4 regions of the Faecalicatena sp. genome follow, and region 3 is predicted to be linked to each of the others. Evidence: predicted binding sites of a transcription regulator. Region 3 holds the regulator's gene; each other region holds the start of a gene.
What was found. The regulator Rex, encoded in region 3, represses fermentation and respiration genes when NADH is low (regulators of the CRP and FNR family bind a similar motif). The targets are predictions, from matches to a motif close to ATTGTTAANTANTTAACAAT.

Region 1 (3,204 bases), on a different contig from region 3:
CATAATGGCGATGACAGAGGTCTCACCGATCGTTCCGCGGATGTTGCCCAGAAGCATATCCATTGTATTGACAGCCTCACCTGCTTTCAGCTCGGCAAGAGGAGTGGCTCCTGTCACACCGTCGTATACGAAATATGTCATACGGCCGGTAAAGGAGATCAGAAGGAAACATCTTGCACCCAGTGCAGGGTTCATGAAGTTCTGTCCCAATCCTCCGAAAAGCTGTTTTACGACGATGATCGCAAATATAGAACCTAAAGCGCCCATCCATAAAGGAAGTGTCGGCGGCAGGTTCAGTGCCAGTAAAAGACCTGTAACAACCGCACTGAAATCCTTGATCGTAACTGGCTTGTGCATTAATTTTTCATATATGTATTCAGCAAGCACCGCAGTTAAGGTTGTAACGACAACAAGGAGCCATGCATTCTCATGTCTGAAATTATAGATCCCAAAAATCGTAGCCGGCAGAAGCGCGATCACAACGTAAAGCATGATATTACTGGTCGTTACCTTATCTCGTATATGCGGTGAAGATGATATGTTATAATTCTCGTTCAATTTTCTCACCTCTCTCGTTATTTCTTCTTTCTGTTTGCCAGAGCAATCTTACGCATAGAACCAATGGACTGCTTAAGCGGCCTTTTCGCCGGACAGACATAACTGCAGGAACCACATTCCACGCATTCCAGTCCGTTCTGGGCCGTAAATGTCTCCTCATCATGACGCTCCGCATAGTCTGCCAGTCTGGACGGAATGATCCGGCTCGGACATACCTCCACACAGCGTCCGCAGTTGATACATGCGCTTGGCTTATACTTTGCAACTTCATCCTCCGTAAATCCCAGAATAGAGGAAGAGGTCTTTGTGATCGGAGTATCTAAGGTCATCATGGCAAATCCCATCATCGGACCACCGGAGATCACCTTCTTCGGTGCACTCTTGAATCCGCCTGCCGCTTCCACAAGCTCCTGCTGGTTCGTACCCAGAAGCACCTTGAAATTGCCCGGCTTTTCAACAGCGTCTCCGCTGACTGTTACTACTCTTTCCATCAGTGGCTTTCCTTCGATGACTGCACGGTGGATACTAACCAGAGTCTCCACGTTATCAACGATACATCCGGCATCAGCCGGAAGCATTGTAGAATTGATCGCACGCTTTGTCACCGCATAGATCAACTGACGCTCTGCACCCTGCGGATACTTGGTCTGAAGAGTCTTCACTTCCATACGAGGCTCATCCTTTGTAGCCTCCTTCAATTTTTCAATGCAGTCTTTCTTATTATCTTCTACTCCAAAGAGTCCTTTTGCATTTGGGAAGAGAGAAAGCACCACCCGCATCCCGCTTACAAGCTCTTCTGTATTCTCTAACATTCTCCGGTAGTCCGCTGTGATATAAGGTTCACACTCCGCACAGTTGGCGATGATATAGTCAATCTTGTCAGGTTCCTTGGGAGAAAGCTTCACTCTCGTAGGGAATCCGGCACCGCCCATTCCGACGATTCCAGCCTCACCGATCATGCCGATGATCTCCTCCTTCGTCAACTCGTCAAACGGCTTGACAGCAGGGTATTCTACCTCCGCATATTCTCCGTCATTCTCGATCACGATGCAGTCCACTTTACTTCCTGTAGGGTTGAAATGCTTTTCCAGACCTTTGACTGTACCTGAAACAGATGCATAAACCGGAGCAGATACAAATCCTCCCGCTTCAGCAATCTTCTGGCCTTTTAACACATGGTCGCCCTTTTGTACGATTGGACTTGCCGGGGCACCGATATGCTGTGAAAGTGGATATACCAAATCACCTTTCGGCAGTACTTCGGTAATCGCCTGATCCTTTGCCAGACTTTTACCGTCATTTGGATGAATTCCACCTTTAAAAGTTAAAAGTCCCATTCTTTACTACCTTCCTTTCTCTTATCGCAATACTTGTATTGTACTAAAAATTGTGTCTAAAATCCAGTAAATTAGGCCACTTTATTGCACATAAATCCATACATCTTGATGTTTTTTTAACATTTACCACAAAATAAAGATAGAGGCTGTTTCGGCCTCTATCTGATATCTTATTATTATTTTGGATTCATTCCTATTCTTCTGTCTCAGAAACTTCCTGTGCATCCGGCTCAAGAGCCTTCATGCTCAGGCTGATCTTTCTGTCTGCCTCGTTCAGGTCAACGATCTTAGCTGTAATCTCCTGTCCGATAGAAAGTACATCTGATGGTTTCTCAACGTGTGCCCTGGAAATCTGGGAAACGTGAAGCAGTGCATCTACTCCTGGTGCAAGCTCAACAAATGCACCGAAGTCTGTCATACGTGCCACTCTTCCTGTGATGATCTTGCCTGCTGCAAAATCTTCTGCCGCATTTGCCCACGGATTTGTCTCCGGGAACTTCAGGCTTAAGGCAACCTTTGTATCATTGATATCTTTTACAAGGACTTTTAATGTATCTCCTACCTGGAAGACCTTCTTAGGATTCTCGACTCTTCCCCAGGACATCTCAGAGATATGTAACAGTCCGTCAACACCTCCAAGATCAATGAATGCGCCAAAGTCTGTTACATTCTTAACAGTTCCTTCGATCGTATCTCCGATCTGTAACTTAGCAAACAGCTCTTTCTGCTTCTCTGCTCTCTCGGCTACAAGCAGCTGTCTTCTGTCACCGATCACACGGTTTCTTCTCGGATTAAATTCGCTGATCACGAATTCGATCTCCTGTCCTTCATACTTGCTTAAATCCTTCTCATAGGAATCAGAAACAAGGCTTGCCGGAATGAATACACGTGCCTCTTCTACTGTTGCACATAATCCGCCGCCAAGGATCTGAGTAACAGTTGCTTTCAGAACCTCTTTGTTCTCGAAAGCTTCCCTTAATCTCTCATTGCCCTTTTCTGCTGCTAATCTCTTATAAGTCAGTAAAACCTGACCTTCACCGTCATTCACTTTTAAAACCTTCACTGTCATAGGATCGCCGGCCTTAACCACTGTGGTCAGATCCAGAGACTGATCATTAGAATACTCACTCTTTGTAATGATACCATCTGCCTTATATCCGATATTCAGGATAATCTCATCTGGCTTCACGTCAATGACTGTACCCTCAACTACCTCTCCATTGTGAATTGTTTTAAATGACTCGTCTAACATTTGTTCAAAAGATAATTCTGACATTATTTTGAACCTCCTCAATTATATTGTTGGGCG
Region 2 (3,204 bases), on a different contig from region 3:
TCTCAATGGCCTCAGCAACACCGCCGGCACACGCATATCCGCGTCCTGCCCCCGTTGCATCATGGAAGGATGACTCTGCCGAATACTTCGTCAGATCTATCTCCTTTGCATCAAACATAGCCTGAAGCTCTTCATATGTAACAACAAAATCCACATCACTGCGAACAGTTCTTCTGGAAGCTTCCAGCTTTTTAGCAGCACATGGTCCAATAAAGACCACTCTTGCATTGGGATGTTCCTTTTTGATCGTACGTGCCGTCGCAACCATCGGTGTCAGCTCTTCTGAGATCTGATCGATCAGATCCGGGAAGAACTTCTTTGCCATCATCGCCCAGGATGGACAGCAGGAGGTCAGAAGGAACGGCAGCTCGCCGGAAACGACCTTCTCCACATAATGATGAGCCTCTGAGATCGCGCCGATATCTGCTCCCAGTGCCACCTCATATACTTCTGAGAAGCCCAGCTCCTGCAGCGCAGCCTTGATATTCCTCGGCGTGATATTATCTCCGAACTGACCGACGAATGCCGGTGCGATCTCTGCTACGATCTCGCCCCCTTCCTTGAGTGCACGGGTCAGCTGGAAGATCTGTGACTTATCAGAAATAGCTCCGAACGGACAGCTAACCATACACATTCCGCAGGATACGCATTTGTCCGTATCAATATAAGCCCTGCCGTGCTTGTCGGAAACAATGGCACCCACGCCGCAGGCATTCTTGCACGGTCTTTCCTTCTTCGCGATGGCATCATATGGACAGGCAGATTTACATTTGCCGCACTTGATACACTTATCCTGATCAATATAGGACTTTCCGTCTACCATAGAAATGGCACCCTTCGGACAGACCTCCTGGCATGGATGTGCCAGACAGCCTTTACACATATTGCTTACTTCATATTTATTCTCTTCACAGCGTTCACACGCAGAAGGGATGACCTGCATAAGCGGCGGCTCATAGTATTTCTCAGAAATATTACTTGCCTCCACTCCTGCTGTCAGATGGACCGGTTTATTCTCCGGCCTAAGGGAAAGTCCCATCGCAAGTCTCAATCTCTCTCTGACGATCGCGCGGGCACGGTATGTACTCTCGCGGTACTTCACTTCTGTATCATCATTCACGATCTCATAAGGAATTGCTTCCATATCTGCCAGCAGCGTCTCTGCGTCCGCTTTAAATCCCAACTTTGCAACTTCTGTAAACACGCGTCTCCGAATCGCTCTGACCGGGGTCTGCAGTCCTCTCATCATAGGTTATCTACCTCCTGTATTCTTTTGAAAAACAGTCTTTTACGGCCGTCTTTTCTTAACTTTGCACTATCACTATACCGTTTTGTTAAAAAATAGTCAATACGTTCTTTGTACAAAAACAGGTACATAGATGCCTATTTTCCCTGTAGCAGCTTCTGTGCATAATAGACGGACTGCATCGCATCCTTTCCATAAAAATCTGCCCCGATCATGTCCGCATATTCCTGATTCAGAACAGCTCCTCCGACCATGACCTTACAATCCGGCGCTTTCTCCCTCAGCTGTCTGATCGTCTCCTCCATGCTGACAACCGTCGTGGTCATCAGGGCACTGAGACCGGCCAGACGGATATCCTCCTTCAATACGGTCTCAACGATCAGCTCCGGCGGCACATCCTTTCCAAGGTCTACCACATCAAAGCTGTAATTTTCCAGAAGTACCTTCACGATATTTTTTCCGATATCATGAATGTCACCTTTCACTGTTGCAAGCAGGACCTTCTCTTTTTTCTCAGCCTCGCTGCCGCTGGCAGCCAGGAAGTCTTTGAGAACTGTAAAAGCCGCTTTTGCCGCTTCCGCACTCATCAAAAGCTGGGGCAGGAAAACGGTATTCTTTTCAAATCCTTTGCCGACCCGGTCCAGGGCAGGGATCAGAAATTCATTGATGATATCCAGCGGGGCCATCGTCTTCACCAGCTCGGCACTCATATGGTGCGCTTCGTCCTTAAGCCCCTTCTCAATGGCCGTATCCAGCTGCATCTTTATGCCCGCAGCACCGGAAGTGCTCTTCATTTCCGCGGCCGTCCCCGCATACCGGGCAATGTAGCTTTCACAATTCGCATCCAGGTTCATCAGGGCATGATATGCATGATAGGACTTCATCATCTCCTCAGAGGAAGGATTGATAATTCCTGCACTGAGGCCGTTTAACATCGCCATCGTGTAGAATGCGGCATTGATGACCGGACGGCATGGCAGACCAAAGGAGATATTAGATACCCCAAGGACCGTATGGACTCCCAGCTCCTTACGCACCCTTTTCAAAGCTTCCAAAGTCACCTTTGCTCCTTCCGGCTCAGAACTGATCGTCATAGCAAGCACATCGATCACAATATCCTTTTTCCCGATTCCATATTTTGCGGCCTCTGTAATGATGCGCTCTGCGATCTTTACCCTGCCGTCAGCCGTATCCGGAATGCCGTCCTCATCTAGTGTCAGGCCGATCACGACCCCGCCGTACTTTTGGATCAGAGGGAACACCTGATCCATGGATTCCTGTTTGCCGCTGACAGAATTCACCATCGCCTTTCCATTGTAGATACGAAGCGCTGCCTCCATGGCCTTTATGTCCACAGTATCGATCTGAAGCGGAAGATTCGTCACACTCTGCAGCTTAGTCACGACTTCCTTCATCATCGCTGTCTCGTCAATATCCGGAAGGCCCACATTCACATCCAGGATATGTGCACCCATATCCTGCTGTGTAATACCTTCCCGCAGGATATAATCCAGATCGTGTTCCTTTAAGGCCTGCTTGAACTTCTTCTTTCCGGTCGGATTGATCCGCTCACCGATGATCTTGGAACCCTCCCCAAGGCAGACCGTCTGTCCGTAGGAAGATACCATAGTCCAGCTTTTTAGCTCCACAGCCTTCGGCTGCATCCCCTGGCAGAGACTGGTCATTGCCCGGATATGATCTGGTGTGGTTCCACAGCATCCCCCAATCACAGCCGCACCCTTTCTGACAATCTCCTGCATCACGCTGGCAAACTGCTGTGGTGTGACATCATATACCGTCTCCCCATCCACCTGCTTCGGAAGCCCTGCATTTGGCTTCACGATAACCGGAAGTGAGGAATAGGTAAGAATCGTATCCAGGATCGGCTGCATCTGCTGCGGTCCGAGTCCACAGTTGATCCCCATGGCATCCACCCGCAGTCCTTCCAGCAGTGCAGT
Region 3 (3,204 bases):
ATAATACCTGGGAATCGAACGCCTTGGAGAGGTCCTCGACCTTTAGTACGTCATTTCCACTGATGCAGGAGGGCTCCAGTGTCAGGTGCATCTCCTTTGCCGCATCCTGCGGCTTTTCTACCAGTGACATCTTGTTGAGCATTTTTTCCCGGCTCTCCGCACGCTTGATCGATTTCTCACGGTTGAAGGAGCGGAGCTTTTCGATGACTGCCTCCTGGTGCTTGATCTCACGCTGCTGGTTTAAATATTCCTTGAGCATCGCATCGCGGATCTGCTGTTTTTTATCGGCGTAATCCTTATAATTTCCGGAATACATACGCACAGCACCGTTTTCCACTTCAATGACCTTTGTGACGACCCGGTTCAAAAAGAAACGGTCATGGGACACGATCAATACAGCCCCCGGATAATTCAACAGATAAGTCTCCAGCCAGGTGATAGAGTTTAAGTCCAGATGGTTGGTAGGCTCATCAAGAAGCAGGATATCCGGCTTGGTCAGAAGCAGTTTCCCAAGGGAAACACGCGTTTTCTGACCTCCTGAGAGGGTATCAGTTCTTTTGGAAAAGTCCTCCTCGGTAAATCCGAGTCCCTTTAAAACACCGACGATCTCACTCTCATAGGCGTAACCGTTTAGTGCCTCAAATTGTGACATGAGGCGGTTGTAGGTCTCCAGACGCTTGGCAAGCTCCTCACCGCTTAAGGACTTTAATTCATGCTCGATCGAACGGATCTGGAGCTCCATCTCAATGATATCAGCCTTTGCCGTCTTCACTTCCTCATAGACCGTACGTCCGCCTTCCAGATTCTGCTGCTGGGCCAGATAACCTAGGGTGCGCCCCTTGGTCAATACGATCTCGCCGCTGTCAGCAGACTCCTCTTTTACGATCATCTTTAAAATAGTGGATTTGCCTGCGCCGTTTACGCCGACTAAAGCCGCCTTTTCTCTGTCTTCTATATGGAAAGAGCCATCCTTTACGATCAGCTGTTCTCCGAATGATTTATTGAGATTATGACATGCGAATATCATAAAAAACCTCCTGTATCTTAAGTGTATCTTGAGATTCCATTTTTGCGGATGCCCCAAGAGAATGCATACCCGGGAGCATATATTACAGGATGCCATTAGGGTACACTCCTTTCATTATAACGAAAATAGAGTAAAATACAACTAAAAAATTGACTTTGTCCACGCAATTCTATATAATAAAGTCTGGTACATTGTTTTGTAAACACCTATGTATGGACATATGATGCTGTCATAGATCTTTACAAAGCAATGTATTAGACTAAGTTTGGAGGGTGAATGCTGTGGAAGAGAGAGAAATATCACGTGCAGTAATAGGACGGCTGCCAAGATATTACAGATATTTGGGAGAGTTACTGGATGCAGGCGTAGAAAGGATCTCGTCAAACGATCTGAGCAAGAAGATGAATGTCACTGCTTCACAGATCCGGCAGGATCTGAACAATTTCGGTGGTTTCGGTCAGCAGGGATATGGGTATAATGTAAAGTATCTCTATACAGAGATAGGGAAGATTTTAGGATTGAACAGAGAACATAATATGATTATTATCGGCGCGGGTAATCTTGGACAGGCACTTGCCAATTATGCTTCATTTGAGAAGAGCGGTTTCCTTCTGAAAGGATTATTTGATGTGAATCCAAGACTGGAAGGGGTCAGCATCCGCGGCATACCGGTACGCATGATGGATGATTTAAAGAACTTCTTAAAGCATAACGATATCGAGATCGCAGCACTCACGATTCCGAAATCAAAAGCGATCGAAGTGGCAGACATACTGGTGGACAGCGGGATCAAAGCAATCTGGAACTTTGCACACACAGACCTGAATCTGCCGGATGATGTGATCGTAGAAAGCGTACATTTGTCAGACAGTTTGATGAAGCTTTCCTACAATATCAGCCGCTACAATGAAGAACATGGTAAATGATAGAGAATACAAAGCGTGTAACGAAGGCAGACTGCCTTTTTTACACGTTATTTATTTCAAACGAAGTTAGGATGGTGATAATATGAGATACCTCCCTACAGGAGAATGGATGCAGAAGGCTGATAATTACACGATCAACAAGATCGGGATTCCTTCTATGGTTCTGATGGAGAGAGCGGCCCTTGCTTTTGTGGATGTCATGGAAAAGGAGCAGCTAAATCTAAATAAAGTGCTTGTTTACTGCGGCTCAGGCAATAACGGGGGGGATGGGTTTGCCATTGCCCGGCTCTTGAAGGAAAAAGGATATGATGCAAGAACGGTTTTTGTGGGCCGGGAAACTTCTATGAGTGCCGACTGCAGGTGCCAGAGGCAGATTGCGGAAAATTGCGGTGTTCCCATGGTCACAACTGAGGAAGATGAGGAATATACTACTATAGTGGATGCTGTTTTTGGAGTGGGGCTGAACCGGGAGATCACCGGAGATTACCGGGATGCCATTGCCAGAATGAATGCACACAAGGGGACAAAGGCAGCCGTGGATATCCCATCGGGGATCTGCTCAGCCACAGGGAAAGTGCTGGGGACGGCTTTTGAAGCAGACTTAACCGTTACGTTCCAGTGTGAGAAGCTGGGCTGTATCCTTCATCCGGGGCATCTCTATGCGGGAAAGACCGTGACTGTGGATATCGGGATCAGCAAAAGTCTTTTCGAAGATGAGAATGCACTGTGTTACACCTACGAGAAGAAGGACCTGCCGGGACTGCTCCCGCCGAGGAGACCGAATTCCCACAAAGGGACATATGGCAGGGTGTTGATGATTACGGGAAGCACGGGAATGTCCGGTGCCGCATATTTAAGTGCGAAGGCCGCGTATATAAGCGGTGCAGGACTGGTACAAATCTATACGTCTGAGGATAACCGTGTGATCCTGCAGCAGCTCCTGCCGGAAGCGATTATTTCTACCTATACAGAGTTTGAAGAAGAAAAACTCAAGAGGCTTCTTTCCTGGGCAGATGTAGTCGGGATCGGATGCGGCCTGGGCCAGAACAGGATTTCAGAACAGATATTGAAGACGGCTCTGACAGAGGTGAAGGTCCCCTGCGTAGTGGACGCGGATGGATTGAATCTGCTTGCCTGCCATCTTGAGCTGCTTAAGGAAAAGGAGTCACCCATCGTTCTGACTCCGCATATGAAGGAGATGTCCGGGCTGCTTGGCTGCTCTGTGGCAGAGCTGATAGAAGATCGGTTCGT
Region 4 (3,204 bases), on a different contig from region 3:
AGTATGCTTTCTCGCCCATCTTAGGGAAGGTAAATACTCTCTTTCTGATGTCCATGAAGTCCATAGCCATATCTTCAAAGTTTGCTTCCGGATGCTCATACATTACCCACATGATCTTAGCCGCATCCATTGCAGAACCGCCGCCAAGTGCGATGATCGTATCCGGCTCGAAGGATCTCATCATATCTGCACCCTTCTGTGCACACTGCAGAGTCGGGTCCGGAGCTACTTCGTAGAAGCATGTGTGCTGGATTCCCATTTCGTCCAGTTTTGCTTCGATCGGTTTCACGTATCCGTTCTTGTACAGGAAGGAGTCTGTTACAATAAATGCTTTCTTCTTATGCATGATTGTTCCTAACTCATCCAGCGCAACCGGCATACAGCCTTTCTTGAAGTAAACCTTTTCAGGTGTTCTGAACCAAAGCATATTTTCTCTCCTCTCAGCTACTGTCTTCACATTCAGTAAGTGTTTTACTCCTACGTTTTCAGATACGGAGTTTCCGCCCCATGAACCGCATCCCAGTGTCAGGGATGGAGCCATCTTGAAGTTATACAGGTCTCCGATACCGCCGTGAGAAGAAGGTGTATTGATCAGTACACGGCATGTCTTCATTGCTGCCGCATGTTTTGCGATCTTTTCTGTCTGTGCCGGATGTACATAAAGTGATGCTGTATGTCCATATCCGCCGTCAGCTACAAGCTGTGCTGCTTTATCAAGTGCCTCATCAAAAGTTTTTGCTTTATACATACCAAGTACAGGAGATAATTTTTCATGTGCAAATTCTTCTGAGATGTCAACTGATTCTACTTCACCGATCAGGATCTTTGTATTCTCCGGAACATCTACGCCAGCCATCTTAGCGATCTCGTATGCAGACTTTCCAGGAATCTTGCTGTTTAATGCGCCGTTGATGATGATCGTCTTGCGGACTTTATCCAGTTCAGCGCCCTTCTTTAAGAAGTAGCATCCACGGTAAGCGAACTCTTTCTTTACTTCGTCATAAATGCTGTCCAGTACTGTTACGGACTGCTCAGAAGCACAGATCATACCATTGTCAAATGTCTTAGAATGGATGATGGAGTTTACTGCCATCTTGATGTCTGCTGTCTCATCGATGATAACAGGCGTGTTTCCAGGTCCTACACCAAGTGCCGGCTTTCCTGATGAATATGCCGCTTTTACCATTCCAGGACCACCTGTTGCCAGGATGATATCGGAATCTCTCATAACCGTATTCGTCAGCTCCAGTGAAGGAACGTCGATCCATCCGATGATGCCTTCCGGTGCACCTGCTTTTACCGCTGCATCCAGAACAACCTTAGCTGCTGCGATCGTACATGCCTTAGCAGCCGGGTGTGGGCTGATGATGATTGCATTTCTTGTCTTTAAGCAGATCAGAGTCTTAAAGATTGCAGTGGAAGTCGGGTTCGTTGTAGGAATAACTGCTGCTACAAGACCGATCGGCTCTGCTATTTTTTTGATTCCATATGCAGCGTCTTCTTCAATAACACCGCATGTCTTTGTATCTTTATATGCATTATAGATATACTCTGCTGCGTAGTGGTTCTTGATTACCTTATCTTCTACGATACCTCTCTGAGTCTCTTCTACAGCCATCTTTGCGAGCGGAATTCTCATCTTGTTGGCTGCCATGGCTGCCTCATAGAAAATCTTATCTACTTGTTCCTGTGTGAAAGTAGCAAATACCTTCTGTGCTTCACGCATTGCTTTCATTTTCGCTTCGAGTGTCTCCACGCTGTCAACAATCTCAGGTACTACGACCGTTTCCTTCTTTGCCATTTCAATTCTTCCTCCCGTAATTGAATTGTTCTCTTTCTTACAGGTCTCAGTATATCTCATCGTTAAATTATTGTCAATGACGCAATTGACAAATATTTAACGTTATTTTTTTAACGTTTATTGTGTATATTGCACAAATGGCAAACAAACGTTCTTGATTTTCTATAAAGACCAATATGTTTTATAAGTTATTTTACAAGAACGATTCCTTAAATTGGTTTCAGGTACTGCTTCTTCATTTTCCCTCATACAGATAATTCTGATTTTACTTTCATTTACATCAAACCTTATGAAAGTATCTAATTGTACGATATATGATCCGATGTTATAATGGGTATGATCCAAATAGATAAAAGCGAGGGATAACATGTATACAGTTGAAATGTATCAAAATCATGAAAGATTTAATAAACAGTATAATGAAATATATGAATTTCTTTTGAAAGCAGCAGATCGTGGTTATAACGAATTATTCCACTGGGGCCGCTTTGAATGGATGATGGGACATTCTTTGTTAGATACAAGTCACCTTGACAGCATAGCCCTTTTTAGAGATGAAGAGCATAAAATAGCAGGGCTGATCGTATATGATACCTTCTATGAAGACAGGTATTATATTTTACACCGCTGTAACGATCCCATGTTGTTAAAATTGATGGTAGATCTCATTTTATCCAATACCAAAGATGAATGTACTATAAAAATCAGTGATCAGGATCACAGCCTGTGTCAGCTTTTACAGGAACTTCATTTTGTAAAATGTAATAAAGAGACAAGCATCCTGGAAATTAATCTGGATCAGGAATTAGACTATAAACTTCCCTTCGGATATTCCATGAGCCCTAAGGAGTTTCTATTCGACCACTGGAAATATCAAATGGTGATACATAAGGGATTTAATCATACTGATATACCGGATAAATGGGATGAAAAGCTCTTTACTCCCTCTCCTAATTCCAATACGCAATTGTCTGTCTTTGCAATAAGATCAGATGATTACTGTGCTCATTGCCAAGTTTGGTATAGTAAAGGAGATACTGCGTACATAGAGCCTGTTGTAACCATACCTGAATGTAGAAATTCAGGCCTTGGAAAAGCTGTAGTCTACGAAGCACTCAGTCGGGCCAGAGGCCTGGGAGCAAAAAGAGCGATTGTCCTTTCGGAGCAAGAATTTTATTTCAAAATTGGCTTTAAAGTTTCATCCGATTTTTATTCCTGGAGAAGAGCGAATCCGTACAGTTAAACTTGAGGCTTTCTCCTTCTTTTTGACTCAGCATAGTTAGTTAATAAATATACCTCTATGCTTATCTGCGATTGTATGTCCGCATTGAAACAGCAAAGCTCACAACACTTAATGCCATACACCACGCGAATGCCAGCCATAAGCTATTTCCCAAAGGCAG

Region 1: a site for Rex is predicted at 2,000-2,019, ahead of rsxC (electron transport complex subunit RsxC). Genes of this name have one in related genera too.
Region 2: a site for Rex is predicted at 1,331-1,350, ahead of AC4OGX_RS20830 (4Fe-4S dicluster domain-containing protein). Genes of this name have one in related genera too.
Region 4: a site for Rex is predicted at 1,860-1,879, ahead of adhE (bifunctional acetaldehyde-CoA/alcohol dehydrogenase). Genes of this name have one in related genera too.

What each region holds. Positions count from the first base shown of each region.
Region 1 covers NZ_JBZUUL010000024.1:218,606-221,809, forward strand. Annotated here, with positions in the region: gene AC4OGX_RS12485 (RnfABCDGE type electron transport complex subunit D) at 1-492, opposite strand, end outside; gene rsxC (electron transport complex subunit RsxC) at 576-1,895, opposite strand; gene rpsA (30S ribosomal protein S1) at 2,089-3,171, opposite strand; gene ispH (4-hydroxy-3-methylbut-2-enyl diphosphate reductase) at 3,152-3,204, opposite strand, start outside.
Region 2 covers NZ_JBZUUL010000049.1:33,818-37,021, forward strand. Annotated here, with positions in the region: gene AC4OGX_RS20830 (4Fe-4S dicluster domain-containing protein) at 1-1,249, opposite strand, end outside; gene AC4OGX_RS20835 (homocysteine S-methyltransferase family protein) at 1,384-3,204, opposite strand, start outside.
Region 3 covers NZ_JBZUUL010000012.1:40,730-43,933, reverse strand. Annotated here, with positions in the region: gene AC4OGX_RS05990 (ABC-F family ATP-binding cassette domain-containing protein) at 1-1,027, opposite strand, end outside; gene AC4OGX_RS05985 (redox-sensing transcriptional repressor Rex) at 1,309-1,953, shown strand; gene AC4OGX_RS05980 (NAD(P)H-hydrate dehydratase) at 2,036-3,204, shown strand, end outside.
Region 4 covers NZ_JBZUUL010000027.1:116,417-119,620, reverse strand. Annotated here, with positions in the region: gene adhE (bifunctional acetaldehyde-CoA/alcohol dehydrogenase) at 1-1,801, opposite strand, end outside; gene AC4OGX_RS14265 (GNAT family N-acetyltransferase) at 2,169-3,044, shown strand; gene AC4OGX_RS14260 (ABC transporter permease) at 3,106-3,204, opposite strand, start outside.